2 linked regions of the Pseudosulfitobacter pseudonitzschiae genome follow. The protein of the gene in region 1 interacts with the protein of each later gene in a pairwise test. Links are inferred from orthologs where the notes say so. Each region holds a gene or a part of one and is shown in the gene's direction. Other genes may lie near its edges.

What was found.
Region 2: the proteins of trkA (region 1) and SULPSESMR1_RS15260 interact in binary tests that used the Escherichia coli proteins (3 or more experiments, as listed by UniProt). The link is inferred for Pseudosulfitobacter pseudonitzschiae from one-to-one orthologs.

What each region holds. Positions count from the first base shown.
Region 1 is NZ_CP022415.1:1,659,963-1,674,385, reverse strand. Bases 11,255-14,079 are described here. They hold trkA (Trk system potassium transporter TrkA), read left to right. Parts: upstream 11,255-11,891; coding sequence 11,892-13,268; downstream 13,269-14,079. Other genes in these bases: SULPSESMR1_RS08060 (TrkH family potassium uptake protein), read left to right, coding at 13,270-14,079; SULPSESMR1_RS08070 (hypothetical protein), read right to left, coding at 11,304-11,774. Outside these bases: SULPSESMR1_RS08125 (MmgE/PrpD family protein), read left to right, coding at 1-411; SULPSESMR1_RS08120 (ammonium transporter), read right to left, coding at 408-1,592; SULPSESMR1_RS08115 (CinA family protein), read right to left, coding at 1,763-2,236; SULPSESMR1_RS08110 (phosphatidylglycerophosphatase A family protein), read right to left, coding at 2,233-2,736; tRNA dihydrouridine synthase DusB, read left to right, coding at 4,072-5,031; SULPSESMR1_RS08090 (two-component system sensor histidine kinase NtrB), read left to right, coding at 5,028-6,110; SULPSESMR1_RS08085 (response regulator), read left to right, coding at 6,113-7,477; SULPSESMR1_RS08080 (sensor histidine kinase NtrY-like), read left to right, coding at 7,615-9,813; SULPSESMR1_RS08075 (sigma-54-dependent transcriptional regulator), read left to right, coding at 9,810-11,219; more of SULPSESMR1_RS08060, read left to right, coding at 14,080-14,423. UniProt on the Escherichia coli protein: Part of the constitutive potassium transport systems TrkG and TrkH. May regulate the transport activity of TrkG and TrkH systems. Binds to NAD(+) and NADH.
Region 2 is NZ_CP022415.1:3,093,423-3,106,513, forward strand. What follows is about bases 902-3,700. They hold SULPSESMR1_RS15260 (PTS sugar transporter subunit IIA), read left to right. Parts: upstream 902-1,968; coding sequence 1,969-2,433; downstream 2,434-3,700. Other genes in these bases: lptB (LPS export ABC transporter ATP-binding protein), read left to right, coding at 902-1,109; hpf (ribosome hibernation-promoting factor, HPF/YfiA family), read left to right, coding at 1,363-1,926; SULPSESMR1_RS15265 (sulfotransferase family 2 domain-containing protein), read right to left, coding at 2,434-3,700. Also shown: lipopolysaccharide transport periplasmic protein LptA, read left to right, coding at 1-351; more of lptB, read left to right, coding at 351-901; more of SULPSESMR1_RS15265, read right to left, coding at 3,701-3,861; SULPSESMR1_RS15270 (DUF5927 domain-containing protein), read right to left, coding at 3,865-5,562; SULPSESMR1_RS15275 (glycosyltransferase family 2 protein), read right to left, coding at 5,559-6,569; SULPSESMR1_RS15280 (glycosyltransferase), read right to left, coding at 6,618-7,820; UDP-glucose 4-epimerase GalE, read right to left, coding at 7,810-8,796; UTP--glucose-1-phosphate uridylyltransferase GalU, read right to left, coding at 8,815-9,708; SULPSESMR1_RS15295 (glycosyltransferase family 2 protein), read right to left, coding at 9,855-11,087; SULPSESMR1_RS15300 (3-deoxy-manno-octulosonate cytidylyltransferase), read right to left, coding at 11,084-11,887; 3'(2'),5'-bisphosphate nucleotidase CysQ, read right to left, coding at 11,887-12,684; SULPSESMR1_RS15310 (ABC transporter permease), read left to right, coding at 12,803-13,091. UniProt on the Escherichia coli protein: Seems to have a role in regulating nitrogen assimilation.

The sequences.
Region 1 (14,423 bases):
ATCGAGATCACCACCCACCCGCGCTGGGTGACCGTGTGCAACATTGCCAATCCCCGCACAGGTCTGGAATGCAAGTTCAGCTATGCCCAAGTGGCGGCAATGGCTGCCCACGGGCTAGACACAGGCGACATCACGCAATTCAGCGACGCCACTGCCGCCCGCGCCGATCTGGCGCAGTTCCGCACCCGTGTGCGCATCGACACCGACGACAGCCTGTCCGAGATGCAGGCGCGTGTCGTTGTCGATGGGCAGGCGGCGTTCCATGACCTTGATGCGCCTATTCCGCTGGCCGAGCGGCGGGCCAAGATCATGAAAAAGGCGCACGCCCTTGTGGGGACGCGCGCCGATGATCTGTGGCAGGCCGTGCAAAACGACGACCTTGCCGCTTTTGTGGCCGCACTCTCCAACTAGCTGGTGATGTCGTAAGCGCGTTCGCCATGTACGGCGAGGTCGAGGCCGTTGGTCTCGATCTCGGGGTCCACGCGCAGCGGCGTGATGGCGCGCACCACGACGATCAGCACAATGGTGACGACTGTGGTGTACGCACCCACAATCACCAGCGACCCCAGTTGCGCCACCCATGACCCCGCGCCAAAGACCGCGATCATGATCGTGCCAAAGATGCCGCCAACGCCGTGCACGGCAAAGACATCCAGCGTGTCGTCGATGGCAATCTTGTTGCGGATGAAATTCACCGCTTCCTGACACAGGATACCGGCCACCGCACCAATCACCAGCGCCTCGATCGGGCCGACGAAACCGGACGCAGGTGTGATCGACGCAAGCCCCGCAATGGTGCCGGTAACGATCCCCACAAGCGAGGATTTCCCGAATTTCAGCCGTTCCCACAGCGCCCATGTCAGCGATGCGGTGGCCGCTGAAATATGCGTGACTGTCAGCGCCATCGCAGCACCACCATCAGCGGCCAGTTGCGACCCGCCGTTAAATCCGAACCAACCGACCCAGAGCATCGCCGCACCGATCATCACCAGACCGGGATTGTGCGGCGGTGTGGTGTGGTTCTTGCGCTGGCCCAAAAACACCGCCAGAATCAGCGCCGCCAGTCCCGCCGTTTCATGCACCACGATGCCGCCCGCGAAATCGCGCACGCCCATCTCACCGAAAATACCGCCATCGGAGAGAAAACCGCCGCCCCAGATCCAATGCACCACCGGCGCATAGGACAGCAGCATCCAAAGCCCCGAAAACAGCAGAACAAAGCCAAAGCCGATCCGCTCGACATAGGCCCCGACGATCAGCGCGGGCGTAATAATGGCAAATGTCATCTGAAAGGCAAAGAACAGGATTTCGGGCAGGGTGCCGGATAGGCTGTCGGCGGTGATGCCCAGCAACAGCAATTTGTCCAACCCGCCCCAGATGCCGCTGTCGCCGCCGCCGCCAAAGGCGATCGAGTAGCCGACTACAAACCACAAAATGCTCATCAGGCAGGCGATGGCATAGACGTGCATGAACGCGCTCAGCACGTTGCGGGCGCGCACAAGGCCGCCGTAAAACAGGGCAAGCCCCGGCAAAGTCATGAACAGCACAAGGGCTGTTGCGGTGATGATCCAGGCTGTGTCGGCGGCATTCATTGGGGTCCCCTCCCGATTGGTTTCGGGCGGAGTGCCAAGGCGATCGATTTTGGGAAAGCGAGTTTTTGCATCAGCGCGATGAAAAAGCGGGCGATTTCAGGATTGCGCGAAAAGCGGGCGGATATTTCCGCAATGTGCCCGCAAATTGTGCGTATTGCGAATGTTGGCGCTCAGATGCCTGTCAGTGCCCCCAGCAACAGCCCCAAGGCGTGATCGCGGGCCGAAGCGCGCACATTTGCCCGGCCAACTGCGCCGAACTCGACCGTTTGCGTGGTGACGCCATCCGGCCCTGCCAGTCCGAAACACACACGCCCCTCGGGCTTGTGTTCCGATCCGCCGGGCCCTGCGATGCCGGTGATCGCCACGGCCAGTTGCGCGTGGCTCTGATGCAGCGCCCCTGTGGCCATCTCGGCGGCGATCTGCTCCGACACAGCGCCGTGCGTGTCCAGCGTGGATTGCGCGACGCCCAGCATTTCGACCTTGGCCGCGTTGGTATAGGTGACCATGCCGCGATCAACCACTGCCGACGATCCGGGGATGTCGGTCAGGGCGGCGGCCACCATGCCGCCCGTGCAGCTTTCGGCGGTGGCGATCATCATGCCGCGCGCCTTGGCGGCCTCTAGCACGCTGAAAGGCAGGCTCATCGCATCAACACCCCGTGGGTCAGCCCCGCCAGCAGCACAACGCCGATGGCGGCAAAAATACCGGCAATCACATCGTCCAGCATGACCCCCAACGGATCACCACGCCGGTCGGCGCGGCCCACCAGCCACGGCTTCCAGATGTCGAACAGGCGAAACAGCGCAAAGGCCGCTACCCAGCCCGGCCACATCGCCAGCATCGACACACTGTTGTTCATTGCCCCGATGGACAGCGGTAGCAGCGCGATCCACTGGCCCACAACTTCGTCTGCCACAATTTCCGACGGGTCGTGATCGGTTTTGCCCTTGGTCATCACGCCCGTGGCCCACCATCCGGCGACAAAAATCACCACTATGCCCGCAAGCAACAAGGGCCAGCCACCCGCGACATGCAGTAGCCACGCCCACGGCAGCGCCACCAGTGACCCCCACGTGCCGGATGCGGGGCGGATATAGCCGACGCCCAGAACCGTGCCGATCGCGGTTGCAAGTTTTTGTGTCATGTTTTCACCAATGTGCAGGTTGCCAGCGCTGCGATACCTTCGCCGCGTCCGGTAAATCCCAACTGTTCGGATGTGGTCGCCTTGACTGAAATGCGGTCCTCTACAATTTGTGTAATCTGTGCCATGCGCGTTCGCATCGCATTGCTGTGCGGGCCGATTTTGGGGTATTCGCAGACAATCGTGCAGTCGATGTTGCCGATGGAAAAACCGTTGTCGCGAGCCAGTTCGACCGCATGGCTCAGGAAGATATGGCTTGCGGCACCTTTCCACTGCGGATCGGAGGGCGGAAAATGCCGGCCGATGTCGCCCATTGCCAGCGCACCGTAAATCGCATCGGTTATCGCGTGCATGGCCACATCCGCGTCCGAATGACCCTTAAGGCCATGATCATGGTCGATACGCACACCGCACAGCGTCACATGATCGCCGTCATCAAAGGCATGTACGTCAAAGCCGTTACCCAGTCTGATGTCCATTGCGTCCCTTTAGTATGCGTGCGGCGCGATCAAAGTCGGCCGGATGGGTGATTTTCAGGTTATCCTCGTCCCCCGCAACGATGGCCACGTCAAGCCCTGCGGCGCGTGCAACTTCAACGTCGTCGGCAGCGTTGCCTGCATGGGTGGCGTGGGCGGCGGTGATGGCGGCGCGGTCGAACCCTTGGGGCGTTTGCGCACGGTACAGGCCGCTGCGGTCCTGCGTTCCCGTCACCCGCCCATTCACGCCAGTCCACAGCGCGTCGGTGACGGGCAGGGCGGGGGCGGCACCGGCAGACCCGTCCAGTGCTGCAATCACTTCGCTGATGGTGCGCGCGGTGACACAAGGACGGGCAACATCGTGAATCAGCACGCGGGTGATCGCCGGATTGGCAAGCGCCGCCAGCCCCGCGCGCACCGATGCCGCGCGGTCGGCACCGCCGGTGGTGCAGGTGATCCCGTCAAAATCCGCATCCGCGATGTCATCTTGATGCAGCACCAGTACGATATCGGTGATCTGCGGGTGGCTCAGGAACGCGTCCAACGTGTGGTCGATCACACGCTTGCCGTACAGCGGTTGCCACTGTTTGGCTACAGGGCCACCAGCACGCACGCCACGGCCTGCGGCCACGATGATGGCGGCGCATGTCATGGCAGAAAGCGGAGCGTGTCTATCATGGGTGATGTTTAGGCGTATTGGCGCGGGCTGGCAATTCGGCAGTTTGTGTGCTTAATTATTAGGCGAAGGTCGCGTGGCTGCGTGCAAAACGGTCATACAGGATTGAGGCTGGCCTAAGGGTCAGCTAGGTCGATTACACGCACAAGGATTAGGCATTTGTCCGAACACCACGACCCATTGACCATGATTGCACCGGTGATGCTGGCCCCGATGGCCGGAATCACCGACCTGCCGTTCCGCAGCTTGGTGGCGCGGTTCGGGGCGGGGATGGTTGTCTCGGAGATGGTGGCCAGTGTCGATATGCTCAACGCGCGCCCCGGCACCCGCGAAAAGGCCGAACTTGGTCTGGACCAGCAAGGCACCGCCGTTCAACTTGCGGGGCGCGAAGCAGCGCCTATGGCCGAAGCTGCGCGTATGGTCGAAGGGCAGGGCGCCGCGGTGATCGACATCAACATGGGCTGCCCCGCCAAGAAGGTCACCCAAGGCTATTCCGGTTCGGCGTTGATGAAGACACCCGACCACGCCCTGACCCTGATCGAGGCGGTGGTGAACGCGGTGAATATCCCCGTGACGTTGAAAACGCGGCTGGGCTGGGACGACGCGCTGCTGAACGCGCCGCAAATTGCCGCCCGCGCCGAAGCCGCAGGCATTCGCCAGATTGTCATTCACGGACGCACCCGATGCCAATTCTACAAAGGCCGGGCCGATTGGGCTGCGATACGGGGCGTCAAGGATGCGGTCGGAGTTCCGGTGATTGCCAACGGTGACATCGTGGACGTGGCCAGTGCGCGTCAGGCGCTGGATCAATCAGGCGGCGACGGCGTGATGATCGGACGCGGCGCGCAAGGGCGGCCATGGTTGCTGGCCGAAGTGGCCCATGCGCTTTACGGCACGCCAGCCCCCGCAGTGCCCACTGGGCAGGAGTTCGCAGAGATGGTGATGGGGCATTACACTGAAATGCTGGACTTTTATGGCGTGGTTCTCGGTCTGCGCGTCGCGCGCAAGCATTTGGGCTGGTATATGGACACAGCAGGCACGTCCGCCCCTCTGCGCCGCGCCGTGCTGACCGCCAAAACACCGGCAGAGGCGATACGCCTGTTGCCTAACGCACTGTCGGGCTGGACCGGACAGGTGGCCGCATGAGCCCCGCCGCAGACATCTGGGCATCTCTGCCCGTGCCCGCATTGTTGGTCGACGCAGATGACAGGATTCTGGAAATCAACGCCGCTGCCGAAGGGTTCCTGAATGTCTCGTCCAAATCGGTTGTGGGCGTGCCGCTGTGGGATCAGGTCAATGTGGATTCGCCATTGGAAGAGGCATTTGCCCGCGCCCGCACCTTTGAAACGCCGCTGTTCGTGAATGACGTCGACGTTGGCGGCGGGCAGCGCGCGCCGCTGCAATGCGGGTTGCAGATCGCGCCGCTTCAGGGGGCGCCAGGGCAGATGATCATGTTGATCAGCCCGCGCGAACTGGCTGGTCGCATCACCCAGCATGACAGCGTAAAGTCGGCGGCCAAATCCGCCATCGGCATGGCCGAAATGCTGGCCCACGAGATCAAGAACCCGCTGGCGGGTATCACCGGTGCCGCGCAATTGCTCAGCATGAGTCTGAGCAAGGACGATCTGGAACTGACCGACCTGATCGTCGAGGAAAGCCGTCGCATCGTCAAACTGCTGGAACAGGTCGAACAGTTCGGCAATCTCTCTCCGCCCGATTTCCGCGAAGTGAACATTCACGACGTGCTGGATCGCGCACGCCGTTCGGCTTTGTTGGGCTTTGGCGCGAATATGAAGATCATCGAGGACTATGACCCCTCGCTGCCGATGGCGCAGGGCGATCCTGACCAGTTGCTGCAAGTGGTGCTTAATTTGCTGAAAAACGCCTCGGAAGCGGCTGGCAAGGATGGCGGCACCATCCGTCTGCACAGCTACTTTGAACATTCTTTCCGCCTGCGCCGATCCGACGGTACGGGCCGGTCGCTGCCCCTGCAAATCGAGATCATCGACGACGGTCCCGGTCTGCCCGAAGCGATCAAGGCCGATGTTTTTGATCCTTTCGTTTCGGGCCGCGAAAACGGCACCGGCCTCGGGCTGGCACTGGTCAGCAAGATTATCTCGGACCATGGCGGGTCCATTTCGGTCACATCGGTGCCCGGGCGCACGGTATTCCGGTTGTCGCTGGCCCGCGCCCCCAAAAATAATAAGAGTGAAAAGGAAGTCTAGCTATGGACGGCACGGTTCTGGTCGCGGATGACGATCGCACAATTCGCACGGTTCTGACTCAGGCGTTGACGCGGGCAGGCTGCAAGGTACACGCCACATCTTCGCTGACAACGCTGATGCGCTGGGTGGGCGAAGGCAAAGGCGACGTTGTGATCACCGACGTGATGATGCCGGATGGCAATGGTTTGGAAATGTTGCCAAAAATTGGTCAGGATCGCCCAGGCCTGCCAGTCATTGTCATTTCGGCACAGAACACCATCATGACGGCCATTCAGGCCGCCGACGCCGATGCCTATGACTACCTGCCCAAACCGTTCGATCTGCCCGATTTGATGAAACGCACCGCGCGCGCATTGGAAAGCAAACAAAAGCGCCCGAGAATCCAGACAGCCGAGGATGACCGCCCCGACGATCTGCCGCTGGTGGGGCGCACGCCGGTGATGCAGGCACTGTACCGTGTGGTGGCGCAGGTGATGAACACCGATCTTCCGGTGCTGATCTGGGGCGAAAGCGGCACCGGCAAATCCCTGATTGCCAAGGCCATTCATGACTTCTCTGACCGGCGCACGCAGCCTTTTGTTGCGGTGACCCCTGCCGATCTGGTTGACCTTGAAGGCCCCGCACGGGTGATGGCGCGGGTGCGCGGCGGTACGCTGTTGATCGACGAGATTGGCGATATTCCCGATGAAATTCAGGCCCGCATCGTGCGTATGACCGATGCCACCGGCGACGAGGTGCCGCGCTTTCTGGCCACCAGCCAGACCGATCTGGCCGCCGCGATGGAAAGTGGTGCGGTGCGCAAGGATCTGTATTACCGGCTCAGCGGTGCCACGCTGCATGTGCCGTCGCTGCGCGAGCGGGTCGACGACATCCCGCTGCTGGCGCATCATTTTCTGGCGCGCGGCGAGAAATCCGGTGCCGCCCAGCGGACCCTGTCGGACGAGGCTGCCGAAGTTTTCCGCACCTATTCCTGGCCCGGAAACGTGCGCCAACTTGAAAACACCGTGCGCCGATTGGGGCTGACCAGCCGTCTGCCCGAGATTTCCGCCGCCGAGGTCAAACAGGCCCTTGGCAGCCAGCCCGAGATGGAGCCGCTGCAATCAGTGGGCGACACCGAAAAACTGGGCGCCTCGGTCGCACGTCACCTGCAACGCTATTTCGACCTGCACGGCGACATGTTGCCACCCGCAGGGCTGCATGGCCGAATCCTGCGTGAAGTCGAAGCTCCGCTGATCGAAATTGCGCTGTCTGCCACCGCAGGAAATCAGGCAAAAGCCGCCGAACTTCTGGGGATCAATCGAAATACCCTGCGCAAGAAGATCACAGACCTGGGAATACAGGTGACACGCGGTCGAAAGATGATGTAAAACTGCCACATCAAACCGTGGCCATCCGGACACTTTCGGGTCAGGACCACGATATATGGCGGTAGGTGCTTGCGGGCACCGCATCAACAGGTGGGTGCAGGGTGGCAACCCGGACACGGCAATCACGTTGGGCAACAATGGGGCGTTTGCGCCGCCAAAAGCGTGTGCGCAACGCCGCCACGCTGTCTTTGGTCATTCTTGGTCCGGCTCTGGCGCTGGGGACCTTCCTGATTTTGGGGCCGCTCGATCAGGGCACCAACAACATGTCGCTTCGGCTGATTCTGCTGGCCGACTTTGTTTACATCCTCGTGGTCGCGGCCTTGGTCATGAGCCAGGTCGCCCGTCTGATTGCCGCGCGGCGGGCCAAATCTGCGGGATCGCGCCTGCACCTGCGGCTGACCGGCGTATTTGCGCTGATGGCGTTAATTCCCACGGTGACGGTGGCGGTGTTCGCGGGGCTGACGGTGAACATCGGGCTCGAGGGCTGGTTTTCCGACCGCGTCAGCAATGTGGTGGGATCGTCGCTGGCTGCCGCCCAAGCCTATGAAGCCGAACAGAACGACGATCTGATCGAAGACGCACTTGCGCTGGCTGAATTCATCGACCGCATCCGTCAAACCGAACCGGGTCAAAGCGACATCGAAACCCTTGCTGCCGGTCAGCGCCAGATTCAACGCGGCCTGCGAGAAGCCTATCTGATTGATGGCACAGGAGAAATTAGGGCGCGCGGCGACAGATCCTATCTGTTTGATTTCGAAGAACCCGATCCTGACCAACTGGAACAGGCCCGCACCGACGGTGTGCTGGTGATCGAAGACTGGGCCAACAACGAATTCCGTGCGCTGGTGCCGCTGGCCACTTCGGTTGACCGTTTTCTTTATGTCAGTCGCGACGTCGACGGCGAAATTCTGTCGTTGCTGGATGAAACGCAGGAAACCGTGCGGCTGTACCAACAGCTTGAGGCCGACCGGGGGCGGGTGCTGTTCGAATTCGGCCTGCTCTATCTGGGTTTTGCCGTTATTCTGATCCTTGCCGCGATCTGGCTTGGGCTGTGGTTTGCCGAGCGGCTTTCGGGGCCGGTAGGCCGTCTGACTGGTGCGGCACAGCGTGTGGGGGCGGGAGACATGGATGTCCGCGTGCGCGAGGAAGAAGGCGACGACGAAATCGCCATGCTCGGGCGCTATTTCAACCAGATGACCCTGCAACTCAAGGCGCAGCGCGACACGCTGCTGGACAACACCCGCCAGATCGAACGCCGCCGCCGGCTGTTTGATTCAGTGCTCAGCTCGGTTACCTCGGGTGTGGTTGGGCTGGACCCCGAGGGGCGCGTTGCCTTTGTGAACCGCTCGGCCGAGCGGTTGTTGGACTGGCAGGAGAATAACCAATCAATGGCGCTTACGGTTGCGATTCCAGAGTTTGGTCCGCTTTTCAATGCGTTGAAAGCCAATCTTCAAGAGGTCAACCAAGGCGAGGTCAAGGTCAGCCGCAGTGGCCACCTTGAAAATCTGCTGGTGCGCATGGCCACGCGGCGCACCAATGACGGACGGCTTGAAGGTTATGTTGTGGCTTTTGACGACGTTACCGATCTGGTCAGCGCCCAGCGGATGGCTGCATGGGGTGACGTGGCCCGTCGCATCGCCCACGAGATCAAGAACCCGCTGACGCCGATCCAGCTTAGCGCCGAACGCATCAAGCGCAAGTTCGCCTCGAAAGTTGGCGAAGACAGTGACAGTCTGGAACAGATGACAGATGTAATTGTACGTCAAACCAACGACTTGCGGCGTATTGTTGACGAGTTTTCCAAATTCGCAAGGATGCCCGAGCCCGATCGGCAAAACCACGATCTGGTGCAACTTGTCCGTGATGCGGTTGTTCTGCAACACGCAGGCCAGCCGAACGTGACCATAGATGCCGATTTGCCGGATGCACCAATCAACACCGATCTGGATGCGACAATGATCGGTCAGGCGCTGACAAACCTTATCAAAAACGCCGGAGAAGCAATTGAAACGCTTGCGGAAAATGATCCACCGCAGGGGTTGGAACCGCGTATTCATGTCAGTCTGGAAATCCAGAACGCCCGCGCCATTATTCGGGTTGCCGACAATGGCGTTGGCCTGCCCGAAGACCGCGCGCGTCTGTTCGAACCCTATGTGACCACGCGGTCCAGCGGCACCGGGCTGGGCTTGCCGATCGTCAAGAAAATTATCGAAGAACATGGCGGTACGCTGGTTCTGGAAGACGCGCCCGTATTCGAGGGCCAAACCCATTTCGGCGCGATGGCGGTGATTGCACTGCCACTGACGCCGCAACGGAAAAAAAGTGAGGTAGCATGAGTGACATTCTGATTGTTGATGACGAACGCGATATTCGGGAATTGATTTCCGATATCCTCAAGGATGAAGGTTTTGCCACGCGACTGGCAGGCAATTCCGATGAAGCGATGAGCGCAATCAACACCGAAGCCCCCGCGTTGATGATCCTTGATATCTGGCTGAAAGACAGCCGGATGGACGGCATCGACATTCTCAAATCGGTCAAACGCGACAATCCGGATGTGCCGGTGGTGATTATTTCGGGCCACGGCAACATCGAGATCGCAGTCGCCGCGATCAAACAGGGCGCTTACGATTTTATCGAAAAGCCGTTCAATATTGACCAGTTGCTGGTGGTGATCCGTCGCGCGATGGAAACCTCGCGCTTGCGCCGCGAAAACCAAAGCCTACGCCGTCAGGACACAGGCCCGACCCAGATGATCGGTTCAAGTACGGCTTATAAAGGGTTGATTTCACATCTGGATAAGGTCACAAAATCCAATGGTCGTGTGATGCTGACCGGACCTGCAGGCTCAGGCAAGGAACTGGCCGCGCGTTATATCCACGCCAATTCCAACCGCGCCTCGGCCCCCTTTATCACGGTCAATTGCGCAGGCGTTGCCCCCGATCGCATGGAAGAAGTGCTGTTCGGCCGCGAAAGCGTTGCGCGTGGCGTCGAGCCGGGCTTGCTGGAACAGGCCCACGGCGGCGTGATCTATTTTGACGAGGTTGCGGATATGCCGCTTGGCACCCAGTCCAAGATATTGCGCGTGCTGGTCGACCAGCAATTTACCCGCGTCGGCGGCAACGACAAGGTGCGCGTTGACCTGCGGGTGATCTCCTCCACCAACCGCGATCTGGAACAGGCCATCGCCGCCGAGACCTTTCGGCAGGAATTGTTCCACCGGCTGAACGTGGTCCCCATCGCCGTGCCTTCGCTCGAGGATCGCCGCGAGGATATTCCGGTTCTGGCCGCGCATTTCATCGAAGATTTCAACAGCAGTCAGGGTCTGCCCAAACGCGAGATCAGCGACGAGGCGCAGGCTTTGTTGCAAACGATGGTCTGGCCCGGCAATGTGCGCCAACTCAAGAACCTGATCGAACGGGTGTTGATCCTTGGCGACGGCACCGGCCCGATCGAGGCGCGCGAACTGCCCGGCACCGAGGACACCGACAGCGGCGAAGAGGGGCGCGTTGTGCTATCCGGTGCACTGGCCACTTTGCCCCTCCGCGAGGCGCGCGAGGCCTTCGAACGCGAGTATCTTTTGACCCAGATCAACCGGTTCGGCGGCAACATCAGCCGCACCGCGAACTTTGTCGGCATGGAACGCTCGGCGCTGCACCGCAAACTCAAAAGCCTTGGTGTGGTTACATCAGCCAAGGCTGGCGCGCGGGTTGCGCATGTGGATGACGAGGTTCAAGACTAAGCCTCTTCATTTTGCCAGAAAAACTCCGGGGGAGCGCCGCAAGGCGCGGGGGCAGCGCCCCCGAACCCCGTCACAACGCAACGCCTAGCCCTGATTGACGATCTGGAAGCTGCCGTCGGAATTGCGGATCGCGCAGGATTTTGGCGTCAGCCGGGGCAGGGTGGCCGTCGCTGCCGGTGTTGCGGCCTGTTTTACCCCGTTCGGGCAGGCCGGAATACTGGCGGGCGAATAGCCACGGTCGGCCATGCACTGGTTTTCGACCCTTTTACGCAGGGGCCCGTTCACATCATAGGTGTATACTTCGCCGGGCAGATAATATCCGCCTGTCGTGGTGCACAAACCGGCAGAATTGCAGACGCGGCGTGCCGGAACATAGGTGGGTGGCGTGCGACGTATCTGATTGGCCACGGGCGCATCGCGCAGTGCCTGCACCTGACAGGCGGTCGTGTCGCGCTGGACGGTGGCCACTGGTGCGCCCGCCTTGTAATACAGCGTCAATGGCGCGCAGGCAGGCAGCGCAAGTGTCAGCAAGAGTGTGGCAAATCGCATTTTCATATGCCAAGACTGCCTTAAAACTGTAGGGTTTACAATTGAATTGACCCGGTTTCAGCCATCTGTCATGCAGATGTTTCCGATAACTGTGGTTGCGATTGCCAAAGGGGCAAGGAACGCATGAAGGTCATCATTTGCGGCGCGGGTCAGGTTGGCTGGCAGATCGCACGACACCTCTCGAATGAACGCAACGATGTTACCGTGGTCGACAGCGACCCCGATCTGGTGCGCCGTGCCACCGACACGCTGGATGTTCAGGGGGTTGCGGGCTATGCCAGCTATCCCAATATCCTTGACCGCGCCGGTGCGCGTGACGCCGACATGATCATCGCCGCCACCCATTCGGACGAGGTCAACATGGTCACCTGTCAGGTGGCCCATTCGGTCTTTGGCATCAATCGCAAGATCGCGCGGCTGCGGTCGCAGTCTTATCTGGATGCGATCTATTCCGACCTCTACCGCCGCGATCACATGCCGATCGACGTGGTGATCAGCCCCGAACGCGAGGTCGCCGCAGCGGCGTTGCAACGTCTGCACACCACGGCGGCCTTTGACACCGAACGCTTCATGGACGGCAAGGCGCATCTTCTGGGCATCACCATCGAGGAAGAATGCCCGGTGGTGAACACGCCTTTGCGCCAGTTGACCGATCTGTTCTCGACCCTGCGCGCAGTCGTGGTGGGGGTGCGCCGCGATGGCACATTGTTTACCCCCGAGGCCAAGGACCAGCTTTTTGTCGGTGACGATTGCTATGTCTTTGCCCATGTGGACGACGTGCCCCGCACGATGGAGATTTTTGGCAAGAAGCTGGCCAAGCAGGAGCGCATCATTCTTGTGGGCGGTGGCAATGTCGGTCTTGCCGTAGCCGCGGAACTGGAAAAGCGCACCCACCGTGTGCGCACCAAGATCATCGAGAAAAATCGCAAATGTGCCGAACGCGCGGCTGAAGCACTTGAGCGGACGATCGTGCTGAATGGCGATGGTCTGGATGTCGCCCTGCTGACCGAGGCAGGCGTGTCGCGTGCCGATGCGATGCTGGCCGTAACGGACGACGATAAAACCAACATGCTGGCAGCCGTGCGCGCCAAAACCGAAGGCTGCCCCTATGCCATCGCGCTGATCAACGACCCTACGCTGGTGCCGATGATGGGCCCCTTGGGGATCGACGCCTATATCAACCCGCGTGCAACCACGGTGTCATCCATCCTGCGCCACATCCGCCACGGGCGTGTGCGCTCGGTCTATTCCATCGGTGACGCCGAAGCCGAGGTGATCGAGGCAGAGGTGCTGTCGACCTCGCCGCTGGCAGGGCGCAAGATCGGCGAGATCGAATTTCCAGAAGGTGTGCTGGTGGGGGCCGTGCGCAAAGGCGGTGAAGTGATCCGGCCGGTGTCGTCCACCCGCATCGACGAAGGCGACGTGATTGCGATTTTCAGCCTGGCCAAGGATGTCCCCGAGGTCGAGCGGCTGATGCAAGTGTCCATCGACTTTTTCTGACATGATGCGCCCGTCCGACCTTCAGGACCGTATGTTGCAGCTGCCGCTGTTCTTGCTGATGTTCGGTGCCGCCTCTGCGTTCATGCTGGTGCCGGCGATCCACGGTTCGGTGATCCGTGAACTGGCCACGGCGCGGGCGTTTCTGTATTCCGCCGTGCTGGGCCTATTGTTGTTTGCGCTGATCGCACTGGCCCACGCAGGCCGGTCGCCGCGCCATGGCACGCTGGGCCCGTTGATGAGCCTTTTTGCCGCTTTCACCGTTCTGCCCGCCTTTCTCGCGGTCCCCTTTCACGAAGGTTTGGGCACCACCTCGTTTCTGAACGCTTATATCGAAATGGTCAGCTCGTTCACCACCACTGGCGCCACTCTGTTCGACACGCCGGGACGGCTGAACGACACGTTGAACCTGTGGCGTGCGCAGGTCGGCTGGATGGGCGGGCTGCTGATGTGGATTGCAGCCAGCGCCATTCTGGCCCCCCTCAGCCTTGGCGGTTTCGAGGTGACAGCCCGCGCCGAGCCGGGCCGCTATGATGAACGCAACATGCGCTATCGTCATGTCGAAGGGCGGGCGCGTCTGGTCAAAGTGTTCAAAGCACTGGTGCCGATTTATACGGGTCTGACGATCCTGTTGTGGATTTTGTTGATTGTCGGTGGTGACCGGTCGCTGGTGGCGCTGTGCCACGCGATGTCGGTGATGGCCACCTCGGGCATCTCGCCGGTGGGCGGGGCATCGGGTGCAGGGTCGGGCATAGGCGGCGAAATGGTGATGGCGCTGTTTATGCTGTTTGCCCTGTCGCGCATGACCTTTTCCACTGACACGGTCACATCCGACAGCGGCGGTCTGCTGCAAGACCCCGAGTTTCGCATCGGCATTGCGGTGGTGTTGGGCGTGCCGTTCATCCTGTTCCTGCGTCACTTTCTGGGCGCGATCGACGTGGGCGAACAAAACAGTCTTGTGGCTGCAGGGCAGGCGCTATGGGGGGCGGTTTTCACCGTTCTGTCCTTTTTGTCTACCACAGGCTTTACCAGCGCCTATTGGGAAACCTCGCAAAACTGGTCGGGTCTGGCAACGCCGGGGATGATCCTGATGGGGCTTGCGCTGATCGGTGGCGGCGTGGCCACCACTGCGGGCGGGGTCAAGTTGTTGCGTGTCTT
Region 2 (13,091 bases), 1.4 Mb from region 1 along the record:
TCAGTCGATCAGTCTTCGGGGACTGCTGTGTTCTCCGGCGACGTCCTGATCGGTCAGGGTGAGATGCGCCTGACTGCGCAACGGGTGCTTGTTACCTATCGGTCGCAGAACGCGGGCATCGCCAAGCTTCAGGCCACGGGCGGTGTCACACTGGTGACCGGTGCGGATGCCGCCGAAGCGGATCGGGCCGATTACAACATCGACACCGGCGAGATTGAAATGACCGGCGACGTGCTGCTGACCCAAGGGGCTAGCGCGCTGACATCGGAAAAAATGTTTGTAAACCTGCGCACTGGCACCGCGCGCATGTCAGGCCGGGTCAAAACGATCCTGCAAACCGGAAACAACTAATGTCCGGCCCCGAACTGACTGTCGCAACCGCCGATTCCGGGCTTGATATCTCGCATTTGCGTAAATCCTATCGCAAGAAAGTCGTCATTCGCGACTTTTCCATGCATCTGGACCGCGGCGAAGTTGTTGCCTTGCTGGGCCCAAACGGGTCGGGCAAGACAACGACATTCTACTCGATTGCCGGTTTGGTCACTCCCGAGGCAGGCAGCGTCAAGGTTGACGGCACGGATGTGACCGCCCTGCCAATGTACCGCCGCGCCCAGATGGGCATTGGATACCTTCCCCAAGAAATGAGCATCTTTCGCGGCCTCAGCGTGCAAGACAACATTTCGGCGATCCTCGACATCACAGAATCACACCGCCACAAACGGCGCGAACGTCTTGAAGAACTGTTGTCGGAGTTTTCAATCGAACACCTGCGGCGCGCGCCTGCGCTGGCCTTATCCGGCGGCGAACGCCGCCGCGTCGAAATTGCGCGCTGTCTGGCCGCGAATCCAAAGTTCCTGTTGCTGGATGAACCCTTTGCCGGAGTCGATCCGATCAGCGTGGGCGACATCCGCCATTTGGTCGCCGACCTGAAGAAACGCGGCATCGGCGTGCTGATCACCGACCATAACGTACGGGAAACGCTAGAGATTGTCGACCGCGCCTATATTTTGCACGAAGGCAAGGTGCTGATGTCTGGAACCCCGGCAGAGGTGGTCGAGAATCAGAATGTACGCCGCGTTTATCTTGGCGAAAATTTTCGCGTTTCTTAGCCGATTAAAGTGACTTGTCGGCAAAACTTCACCCATATCACGGCGCTTTTGATTGACAGCAGCAGGTGTTTGAGCGCTCAATAGGGCATGGCAAAAGCGCTTTCTGAGACTGCTGTGACCTGCGCCTTGAGCAATCAAGCGACGATGCTGCATCTCAACGCTTTGCCTTTTCCCGAGATCCAGATCTAGGCCCGCGACGGGCCCCAAGTGGCCTGTCGTCGCCTGTCCGGATCCCTAACCGTGAGGAGAGACAATGCGGTACCAAATCAGCGGAAAACAGATCGATATCGGCACAGCACTGCAAACACATGTTCAAACCGAATTGGGCGCAGCGGTCGGAAAATATGCCGAACGCCCCACTGATGCACAGGTAGTCTTCTCAAAATCCGGTCACGAGTTTGTCTGCGAGGCAACCGTTCACCTGTCCACAGGGCTGACTGCCACCGCCAAGGCACGCGGCACAGAAATCTATGCCGCTTTCGATGCCTGTAGTGAGAAAATGGAAAAACAATTGCGCCGTTACAAGCGTCGTCTGAAGGACCATCACAAGGATCGCCCTGTGCCGGTTGAACTCTTTGGCGCTTCCTCCTATATCCTCGCTTCCGAGGTGGATGACACATCACCCGAGCCGGATTCGCTGCAACCGATGATCGTGGCGGAGATGGAGACCAAGATACAATCGCTAAGTGTTGGCGAGGCCGTGATGCAGATGGAACTGGCGGGTGCGCCTGTTCTTGTATTCCGGAAAGATGGACAGGATGGGTTGAATGTCGTGTATCGCCGCGAAGACGGCAATATTGGCTGGATTGATCCATAAGAGTTAACGGCGCAAGAGCGCCAGAGAGCAGTGCGAGCCAAAATGGAATTTGCAAAGCTTCTGAAGCCGGAGGCCGTCAAGGTGTTAACCTCGGCCTCCAGCAAGAAACGTCTGTTGCACGAGATTTCTGATCTCGCGCACAGCGCTTACGACTTGAACGCTGGCCATGTGGTCGAAGCCCTAATGGCACGCGAAGCGCTGGGGCCCACCGGTGTCGGCCGTGGCGTGGCCCTGCCGCATGCGCGGCTAGATGGTGTGAACGAAGTGGTCGGGGTCTTTGTGGTGCTGGACAAACCCATCGACTTTAATGCGGTGGACCGTCAGCCTGTCGACATCGCCTTTGCCCTGTTTGCCCCCGAAGACGCGGGCGTTGAGCATCTTAAAGCATTGGCATTGGTGTCACGTACCCTGCGCGATTCCTCAATCTGCACTAAACTGCGGGCAAATCATGACGCCAGCACGCTTTACACAATCCTGTCCGAAGCGCAGTCAGCCCAAGCCGCCTGATCAAGCCCAGCGCGAGAAACCGAACATCATATAATCCCGCTGATAAACATCTGACGCCAGCGATTCGATGCTGTCATCGTAAATGTCTTTCAACGTGAACGGTCCGGGTTCCGACACCTGCGGCACCTCGGGTATCTGCGTCACACCCACCTGCGCCGCAAGTTGGCCCAGCTCGGACAAAAGTTCATCTTCGCGGATGATACGATCGGGCAACACAAACTCGCCGAATCCCTGAACGGCCTGCGCCTGCGTGCACCACGCAGCATCGACGCGAATCGCGGTTTGGCCTGCAAGGTTTCCCTTGAGAAAGTTCAAGAAAGCCGTGAAGGCGCGATGGTGTGCCGTACGATCATAACTTGCGTCGGGCGCCCCCTCAGGTAAGGGCAGCCCATAGCGGCGGATCAATGTTTGGCGCAAGGCATCATAACATGCAGGCCCGGGATTCAGGATGCGGTGGCAGAACGCATGGTGCGCCCGCGCCACCGGATGGCGCAGCACTGTAAAGCTGCGGTGCCCGCGATTGCGGCGCTTCCATTGGCGCAGGTCTTTTTGGTTCATCTTGCGCAGCAGTTCATCCGCGCCGACACCGTCCACCGCAGCCAGCCAGTCGAATATCTGATCCTCGGGTCCGCTGCGCATCGGCAGATACAGCAACGGCGTCTTGGCTGCCGCGACATATGTCGGGATCACAGGTCCACGGCGCGGCTCGAAATTGGGCGTGCGGGTCAGGTTGAACCGGTCCAGACTGTTCAACGCCTGCGCCATTTCGTCTGCATTGGTCACCTTTTCGGTGATCGGGCTGGGGTTTTGCTTTTTCAGGCTTTGATCCAGCCCCTGCAAACGACTATCGACGCCCAAGTAGGCGGCGAGACCGTTCATAACCTCGACGCTTTGCAGATCTTCGTAGGCCACGTAAAACGCGGTCTGCCCTGACACTTGCAGCCGGTTCATCAGCGTCACCTGAAATCGTTGCAATGCTTCAAGGTGGGCCTCGAACTCGACCGAATCAAATTCGGCAGCGCCTTCTTTGCGACGTTTGAGGTCCGTCAGCTTCCACTGCCCTGTCGCCTGCGCAATTTTCCAAGACACGTAGCTGTCAACCGGATTGCGGGTCAGCACGATCTTGGCGCATTTCGGATCGTCCACCACTGCATCAAAGATGCGTGGATCGTGGTCGTGGAAATACCGGAACCCGCCCAGCCCGTCAGATTCCTTGCGGATCACCTTGATCAGCCCGTTGGGGTCAGCATCACGGGCGGCCTGTGACACGCCAAGGATCCCGGTCACATTGGGATAGCCGATGAAATGCGGATTGAACGCCTCGCCGTGGCAGGTGATGCCATCGAATGCGTTCAGGTTCGTTTCAAGAAAGTTAGAGCCAGTGCGCATCTCTGCGAACACCACGAAATAGTCGAATTTCTGCGCCATCGTTTATCTTACCAAATAGGGTTTTCGCGGGGCTTCGGGTTGTGTTTCGACCGTGCGCTCGACCGGAAAATCGCCCATCAGATAGGGGTGCATCCCTTGATTCTTCAGGTTTTGAAGGAACTGGCCAAAGCCGTTCAGGTCCACCATCTTCGGCACCTCGGACAGACGGCGCTGTTGGGTCGGGCCGATTTCATCCAAAATGCCCTGCAGGGGCTCCATCGGGGCCTCGATGAATTCGGCCATCATCCAGATACGCACCCGCGCCTTGGTAAAAGGAGAGCGCAGCACGTTCAAAAAATCACTTTCGATCTTTTGCAATGCAGCGGCCTCTTTTCGGATGTCCATAAAGTTGCGGTTCGATCGGAACAACGGCACCGCCCACGCGCCACTGATCACCGAAATCTGCGCGTTGGGATCTTTGGCCAAACGCCAGTTGATCGCCTGATTGTCTGCGGGGCCGAACTGAAAACACTGCCGCTCGCCCCGCGTGTTCCAGATCAGATTGGTCAGAAATGCCGCCGCGTTATAATCGCGCAACTTCGGTGCCTCACCCAATGCGCCGTGGATCGTGGTCTGGCCTTCGGCGAAATGGGCACGGTCCGGTGCGAACAGATGGCCATGCACCCGCGCACCTGTGGCCTTGGCCAGCCACGGATCGAAATTTTCGAACACTTCGGTAAAACCGCAGAACACCGAATAGGGCGCGGCTGTCACGCCGTTTTCCCAATCCTCGTTGGGAAAGCGGCTTTGCATATACAGACCCGGGCGGCCACGTGTCCGCCGGTCCACCGCCTTGGCAAAGATGCGGTCGATCTTGCCGGGGTTCGGCTCTGTCCGCTTCATCGCACCTGCGGGGTCAGTCAAAAATGCCTCGTATAGACGGTCGGCGTGGGGCCAGATCTTGCGGGCGACAAAGCAATCGGACCGGCGCAGCAATTGCAGGTGGTCGTCATAGAAAATATGCGGCTTGCCCTGAAAGTCGAACTTGGACAGGGTCAACGACCGGCTTTCGATCTTGATCGAATATTGCCGTGCAAGCGTCTGGAAATAGCTTTCATCAGGAATCCAGACTTGACGGAAATACCTGTCATACTCGGCGCGATCCGGATCTTGCAGTATCGCCGACAGGGTCTGACGCGTCAGACACCACCATTGCGACCCCATGTGCGGAGTCAACCCGTTGGGAATCTTGCGCCGCAGCCGGAATATGCGCTGAAACTCGACGTATTTATCGAACAAAAACCGGTGACGCTTCCACGAAAAGGGGAACCGCAGGGTAAAGCGTTCATGGTCCAAACCACCCACCGTCCACGGCACATCGGCGGTAGTGGCACTTTCGATGAAATCGGTTTGCGGGCGCGCCTCAAGGTATTCGATCAGCTCTTCGACGGGGCGCAGCGGCAGGCAAGACCCGGAGGCCAAATAAACGTGGCGCACCTGACGAAACCGCTCCAGCATCAGCTCTGACGCGGATTGCGACGCGGCCACGATGCCCCAAGTGCCCCACTCACAGCGATAGCGCGTACTGAATTCGACATCCTTTATATCCGCCAAGGAAGCCACGAACAGCTCGTAGGTTTTGCGCGGCACGCTTTTGTCGACATGGATCACCACCGGACAGCCCGCAGCAGCCCAGTGCCGCGCGGCCTGTTCGGCACGGCCAAGTGCTGTGTGGACCAACATGATGATCCCAACGGTCATGCCCAGTTGCCTTTCGACATCAGGCCCAAAATCTCAAGCTGTCGCCAGTTGATGTATTTCTCGGACCATTTGCACCAAAGGTCGGGATCGTCCTTCAGGCTTTCGGCATAGGCTTTGTATTCGACTGACGCGCTATAGTGCTGGCCACGGCTCAGTTCTTCTGCGGCTTTGGATGTGAACGTATCAAGGAACTTGGCGTGCAACAGCACACCGCTGGCCTTTTCGCCGCCCCATTCGTCATAGACCTGATTCAACCCGCGCGGCAACAGCATATGGGTCGAACTGACATAGGCGTATTTCTTGTCCCACTTGACCAAAGGCACCTTGTTCAACGCAGGCGCATTCTCGGGTTGGTCGGAAAAAAACGCGCGCGCACGCGGGCCGCCCTGTATCCACAGGTTGCCGAACTTCCGGTTACGCGACATCACGTAGTTACCGCTGTCGAACCAGCCTGCGATTTCGATCGGGTTCTGTCCCGGCTGATATGGATGCGCGTCCAGCCGCCCCTTGGGGTACATATCCAAGAGCATGGCGCTAAAGGATTTGATCGAAGACGCATCCAGCCAGTCGGTCAGCGCGCGCAGCGGACGCGTGTCGCAAAACGGATAGATCAGGAATTCATCGGGATCGACTGTCAGGCACCAGTGCCCGTGGGCATATTTCATCTGCAACCAGTTCAGCCAGTCGACGCCAAATCGGGATTTCTTGTAGCTGGCTTTCGACGACCATACTGACACATCGCTTTGATCGGCCAGATACTCTGCCGAACCATCTGTGCTGTCATTGTCCACGATCAGGAAATGGTTAACCCCTTGATCGCGATAGTAATCCAGAAAGTACGGCAGGCGGATTTTCTCGTTCCGCTGGGTCGAGAACAGCAAGATGTCATTGGGGCGGATCACGCTTGTACGGTCGGCCACACGGGACAGTTCACGACGTTTTCGAATGGCGCGGATACGCCATCGCTTGCGTTGCAACCTGAGTCTGTATGACTGCCAGACGCCCAAACTGTTTGCCCTCTCCCCGCCGGAAAATATCCGACCCCTATGCGCTTATCAAAGCGATCTTAATACAGTGTTGAAGTGATCGGACCAGTCCGGCGCCTGAAAAGCTAGCTTTTTCCGAACCTGTGGCCCTGCTCCAGCCATTATTTTTATCGTGTTTTCCCACAGATACCGATCATCGACTGGCGCGTAAACGGGAATATTTCCAAGGATTTCTCGAATTACCGCCAAATCATTCGCGAGCACTGGCACCCCCAGGGCTGCGGCCTCAACCGGAGGCAGGCCATAGCCTTCGGCGAAGCTGGGAAACAAGAGTCCGCACGATCCGGCCATAAGGGCCGCAACAGCGCCGTCCGACAGGCCCGCGCGCTCAATCACCTTGCCGTCAGTACGGGCATCCAGACGGGCAAATACTGCTTCGTTGTTCCAGCCCCGCGCTCCGCAAATCAACAGCGTCGGGGCATCGGCACCCATCGCGTCCCACAAGTCCAACAGCAGCGCGTGGTTCTTGCGTGGCTCAATAGTACCGACGCTGATGAAATACGGCGCAGGGGGCAACAGATCGGCAGGCACCAGATCGGGCTGTGGGGTGGTCAGGTCTGTTCCCAGATGGGCGACAATACCTTCAGGCACAGCCCCCCACTGTGCCATCACCCGCGCCGCCCGCTCCAGCGTATCGGCGGAATTGCAGATAATCACATCGGCACAGGCCTGCATACGCCGCATCTTGGCACGAAAAGGCTCAATCGTCTCGACGCGCTGATACTGCGGAAAGTCCAACGGGATCACGTCGTGAACAAAAACCGCTGTGCGCCCGCCCATGCCTGCTGCTGCGCGCAGCACGCGGTCGGTCAGGTTGGAGTGGCCTGTGTTCAGATAATTGGTGCCTTGCGGCAGGTGCCTGCGCAGCATCGCAGCCAGCCCGCGCGGCAGCGTCCGTGCAACCGACAACCTGCGCGCATCGGCAAGCGCCACCCGTTGCACATCTGTCAGCCCCTGCGTCAAACGCGACAGCAGGCCGGGAGCAGACCAAGCCACTGCGCCGTCCAGCCGTTGTGCCAGCGCCAACATTCCCCCGCGATCCAACAGCAAATACCCCAGCGGCGTACGCACCAACGCAAAGGCAGGCACATCATCACCCACCAACCTGCGCAAATAGGCCATCTCGACACGATCCACACCCGTCAAAACACGCCCGGCCCGACGCACAAGTCGCGTCAGATCCAGCAGGCGCGCTGGCGGGTTATTTGTCAAAGTGCCCAGTTTGGTGCCATCTCCATGCATCGGCGATCATGGTGTTCAGATTTGATCGGTCGGGCTTCCAGCCCAGTTCCGCCTTGGCGCGGGACGAACCCGACACCAGCTTGGTTGCGTCACCCGCACGCCGCGCACCTTCGTTGATCGGCACCGCACGGTTGGTTACGGCGCGCGACTGGTCAATAACCTCGCGTACAGAAAAGCCGCAGCCGGTGCCCAGATTGAACACCCGACTGCCTTTGCCATCCTGCAACCACTTCAAACCCAGAACATGCGCATCCACCAGATCGCAGACATGCACGTAATCACGGATGCAGGTGCCGTCGGGTGTATCATAATCGGTGCCAAAGATGGTCAGTGCGTCACGTTTACCGTCGATGGCATCCAGCATCAGCGGGATCAGGTGCGTCTCGGGCTGATGGAATTCGCCTACCTCGCCTTCGGGGTCGGCACCAGCCACATTGAAATAGCGATAGATCACATGGCGCAACCCGTGCGCCGCCTCAAAGTCGCGCAGGATGTCTTCGATGGCACGTTTGGACGCGCCATAGGCGTTGATCGGATACTGATCACTGTTTTCGTCCAACACCACATTGTCCTGATCGCCGTAGGTGGCGCAGGTAGAGGAGAACACAAAATTCATACAGGCTGCATCAACTGCCGCCTCGATCAGGTTCAGCGAACCGCCGACATTGTTGCGCCAGTACCGGCCCGGCTGCGACATGCTTTCGCCCACCTGACTAAGGGCGGCAAAGTGCATGACTGCAACGGGTTCATATTTGGCAAAAACTTCATCCAGCCGCGTCCGGTCAAGCAAGTCGCCCTTTTCAAACGGGCCAAACTTGACCGCATCCTGCCAACCGGTCACCAGATTGTCGTAGGTGACTGGCACAAAGCCCGCCTTGCGCAGTGCCTTGCAGGCGTGCGCCCCGATATAGCCCGCACCGCCTGTTACCAATACGTGATTGTCCAATTGCACCCCCGGCCCGCGTTATTCTGCGGCCTTATCCATGTTCACAATGTCACGGATGTACGCATAAAGATCATCCCGCAATTCCTCACGCGCCAGACCAAAGGAAACCGTGGCCTGAAGGAAGCCGGACTTGGACCCACAGTCAAAGCGCTGCCCGCGAAAACGGAAACCGTACACAGCCTTGTCCTGCGAGATTTCGTCCGCAATAGCGTCGGTCAGCTGGATTTCACCACCCGCACCCGATTTGATCCGGTTAAGGTTGGACAGAACGTTCGGGGACAGGATGTAACGGCCAATAACCGCCAGATTGGACGGGGCGGTTCCGGGCGCAGGTTTTTCGACCATGCTTTTGACCTTGACCAGATCGCCCATGTCTTCGCTGGTTTCTAGGACCCCATAGGAAGAAGCCTTTTCGGGCGGCACTTCCATTGCGGCAACAATACTGCCACCGGTCTCCTCATAGGCCTCGACCATCTGCTGCAAGCAGGGCTTTTCGGCGGCGATGACATCGTCGGGCAGGATCACGGCAAAGGGTTCATTACCCACCAGACGGCGCGCGCACCAGACCGCGTGACCAAGACCCAGCGCCTTGTGCTGGCGGATATAGGCGATGGCGCCCGAATCCATGTTGGTGCCCTTAAGAATTTCCAAAAGCTCGGTTTTGCCTTTTTTGCGCAGCTCTTGTTCCAACTGGGGCGCGTGGTCAAAGTAATCCTCAAGCGCGCCTTTGCCACGCGAGGTAACAAAAATGAATTCTTTAATACCGGCAGCCCGTGCTTCGTCGATCGCATATTGGATTAGCGGACGGTCGACCAATGTCATAATTTCTTTTGGAACCGATTTTGTCGCTGGCAAAAAACGTGTGCCCAAACCCGCCACCGGAAAAATGGCTTTAGTTACTTTTTTTCTCATACTTAGTTCCCATAATGTTCGCACAGGCTGGCGTCGGTTGAAGTAACATAACAGATACGAGAATTGCGCCGTTAACCCAGCCTCGCCTTATGTCCGCCCTGTGCAATTGACCAGCTATTCAAATTCTGCACGAATTCCCACCTCTTTTAAACAGCTCCACCGCGAATTGCCGCAATTCTCGAAACTTCTGCGGAGAACCGCTTAGCAAAGCGCCACGGGCGCAACGCGGACTGGTTGCGATCGCTTTTTCCGAACAGGCCTCCGCACTGTTCCCAATATCCGTCCGGATGAAAACATGCCTGATGATACAACGCCGTATGTGTCAAAATGATCAAGGTGACCACTTGGTTGTCTTTCACCCTACGCACTGCGTCTGTGCGCGCCTTGGCCGCGCCAAAACTGCGAGTTGCGATGTAGGTCGGTGCCTTCGTCAAAGGTGCGATTCGCTTGAACGGAGCATTGGGCACATCGGCAACAAAGCCATCGCCCAGTCCCCGTGAAATGCCCTGCCCGTAACCCTGATCCAGCCGTGCGATCAACGTGGTAACGGCGTGAGGTTCGATATGGCCGCTGACCATCAGACGGATGGCACGCCCACGCTCGGATTTCCGGATAGCGCGCCAGTGATCAAGGCGTTTTTCGCGGGGAATAAATTTACGCTGAAACACGGCCCAACTGGCCCCGATGTCGAACAGGTCGGTCGGCACACGGTCGGCACGGCGCAGTTTGTTTGCGGCAAAGCCGTGATGCACCTGCGCTCGCGGCACAATGGCACAGGCGTGCCCTGCCTTGGCCAGTCGCATGTTCAAATCGGTTTCATCCAGAAAATAGTGATAGGCAGGGTCAAATCCGCCCAACTCCACCAGCACATCGCGGCGCACCGCCATATTGGTGCCTTCGGTCTTTGCGGCCCTCTCGGACGTGGGCTGCACCACAACCGGGTCCAGCCCCGAGACAGGCAAATCCATCGTCTCGCCCGTCGCGTTCAGCGTGCGGCCCTTCCACTGATAGGAAATCCCGTTGCGACCGCGCACGTATCCGCCCGCAACCACGACACCACCCTGCTGCATCGCCTGTGTCAGATGGGTCAGCCACGTAGGTTCCGGCACCGCATCGTCATCGACAAAGGCCACGATGTCGCCCGCTGCGGCCGAAATACCCACATTGCGCGCCGCCGATATATTCGCCTCGTCAAACCCAATAATCTTGATCTGTTTGGCAAATGGCAGCGCTTCCGCCGCTGCAACGCCTGCGGGGTCTGCCACCACCACAATCTCGAACGGATCATAGTGCAGTTGCATACATCCCGTCAGACATAGGCTTAGCGCATCCGGTCGACCGCGGCTAACAATAACCACGCTGACCGGCAGTTGGGTCATTCCAGACCCATTTCAGCCATCATTTTCTCGATGCGGGGCACGTCTTCGGGGTTGTTCAGCTCCCAGAACTGGCGTCCGCGTGCATCGACTTCGACACATAAAACCGCGCCGCCACTTTCCATAAAGCGCAACTGCTCCAACCCTTCTAGTTGCTCCAGCGGGCCAACTGTCCAACCGGGATAGGCCGCCAACGCCGCCGGGCGATATGCATAGACACCAACGTGGTGAAACACCGGTGTCTCGGCAGCATCATCCGCGAAACTCGTGCCAATATAGGGGATCACTTCCTTGCTGAAGTACAGCGCCTTGCGGTTGCCGTCGAAAACCGCAGTAGTGCCACCAACGCGGCCCGCTTTGCGATCCACCAAAAAGCCGTTCAACGTCGCACCGTCACAGCGCAAAACCGGCGTAGCGATGTCGGCATCCTGCGAGGCCTGCATTGCCTCGATCAGCGCCTCAACGAACCAGGACGGCGTCAGGGGCGCATCGCCTTGAAGGTTCACAACCACATCATAGCCACCGCCCAAAACCGCATGCGCCTCGGCGCAGCGTTCGGTGCCATTGGCGCATTCGGGCGCTGTCATCACGACCTCGGCCCCGAAAGCCTGCGCAGTTTGCGCGATCCGGTCATCATCCGTGGCCACAACCACGCGGTCCACACCTTGCACCGACATGGCTGCGCGCCAGCTGCGTTCGATTAACGTGGACGCAACGCCGCTGGCCCCTGTCAGCGCCACCAAAGGCTTGCCGGGGTAGCGGGTCGAAGCGTAGCGGGCAGGGATGACAACCAGAACCGACATCAGGCGGACTTCAACGCCACTGTAGGCGAGTAGGCGATAAAGAACGGGTTTTCATAGCCGTCTTTGCCATAGGTCAGATCGCTGTGGTCATCAAAGCGCACAACCTTGCCGCCCGCGCCCAAAAGAACGGCGTGTCCTGCGGCGGTGTCCCACTCCATCGTGCGGCCCAGACGGGGATACAAGTCTGCTTCGCCTGTGGCGATCAGGCAGAATTTCAGCGACGAACCGGCAGAAGTCATGTCTTTGACAGCGTATTTGTTGATGTACTCGTCGGTTGCCTGATCGCGGTGCGATTTCGAAGCCACAATCATCAGCGCATCATTGTCCGGCTTGGATACGGTCAGGGGCGTCAACGAACCTATAAGATCTTTTTGAAAGGGGCCTGCTTCTTCAACAGCCTGGCCATTGGCCTGCGTAAAGAACATCCGATTCTTGGCAGGGGCATAAACCACGCCGCGTGTCGGCTTGCCGCCTTCGATCAATGCAATGTTCACAGTAAAATCGCCGCGACGGTGGACAAACTCCTTGGTGCCATCCAGCGGATCGACAATCAGAAATGTGTCGCCCGAGGTGTCATGAGTGGCCGATTGCTCCTCGGTCACCAGCATCACGTCGGGAAAGGTTTCGCGCAAACCGTCCGAGATGATCGCATCGGCAGCTTCATCGGCGGCGGTTACGGGGCTGTTGTCCGACTTGGTTTTCACCTCGAAATCGTCAGCCTCGTAAATCTCCATGATCTTGTCGCCCGCCTCAAGCGCCAGCCTGCGCATCAATGGCACCAATGTCTCGTAGTTCATGAAATTGTTCCCTTGCTCGGCCCAGATTGAAATGCGTGCGGTATCACCTTATGGTGTGGAGGTAACGGAACGGCAAGAATTCCCTGCGACTTTTGCACCATCAGAGGCACAACGGCACATGTTCCAATCTACGCGCAAGCCGCAGTCAGGCTTTGGCACAGCGATCCTGATAGCCGAACTGGTTTATCATTCGATTGTGCGAAACGTCCGCAAGACGCACAACAATGCATTTATGGCCATCGGCATGAACATGCTACAGGCCGTGATCTTTGTGTTGGCCTTCTATGTGATGTTCTCGGTTCTGGGTTTGCGTGGCTCCGCGCTTCGCGGCGATTTTCTGGTTTACATCATGTCGGGGATCTTCCTTTACATGACCCACACTAAAACGCTGGGCGCGGTCGTAGGCT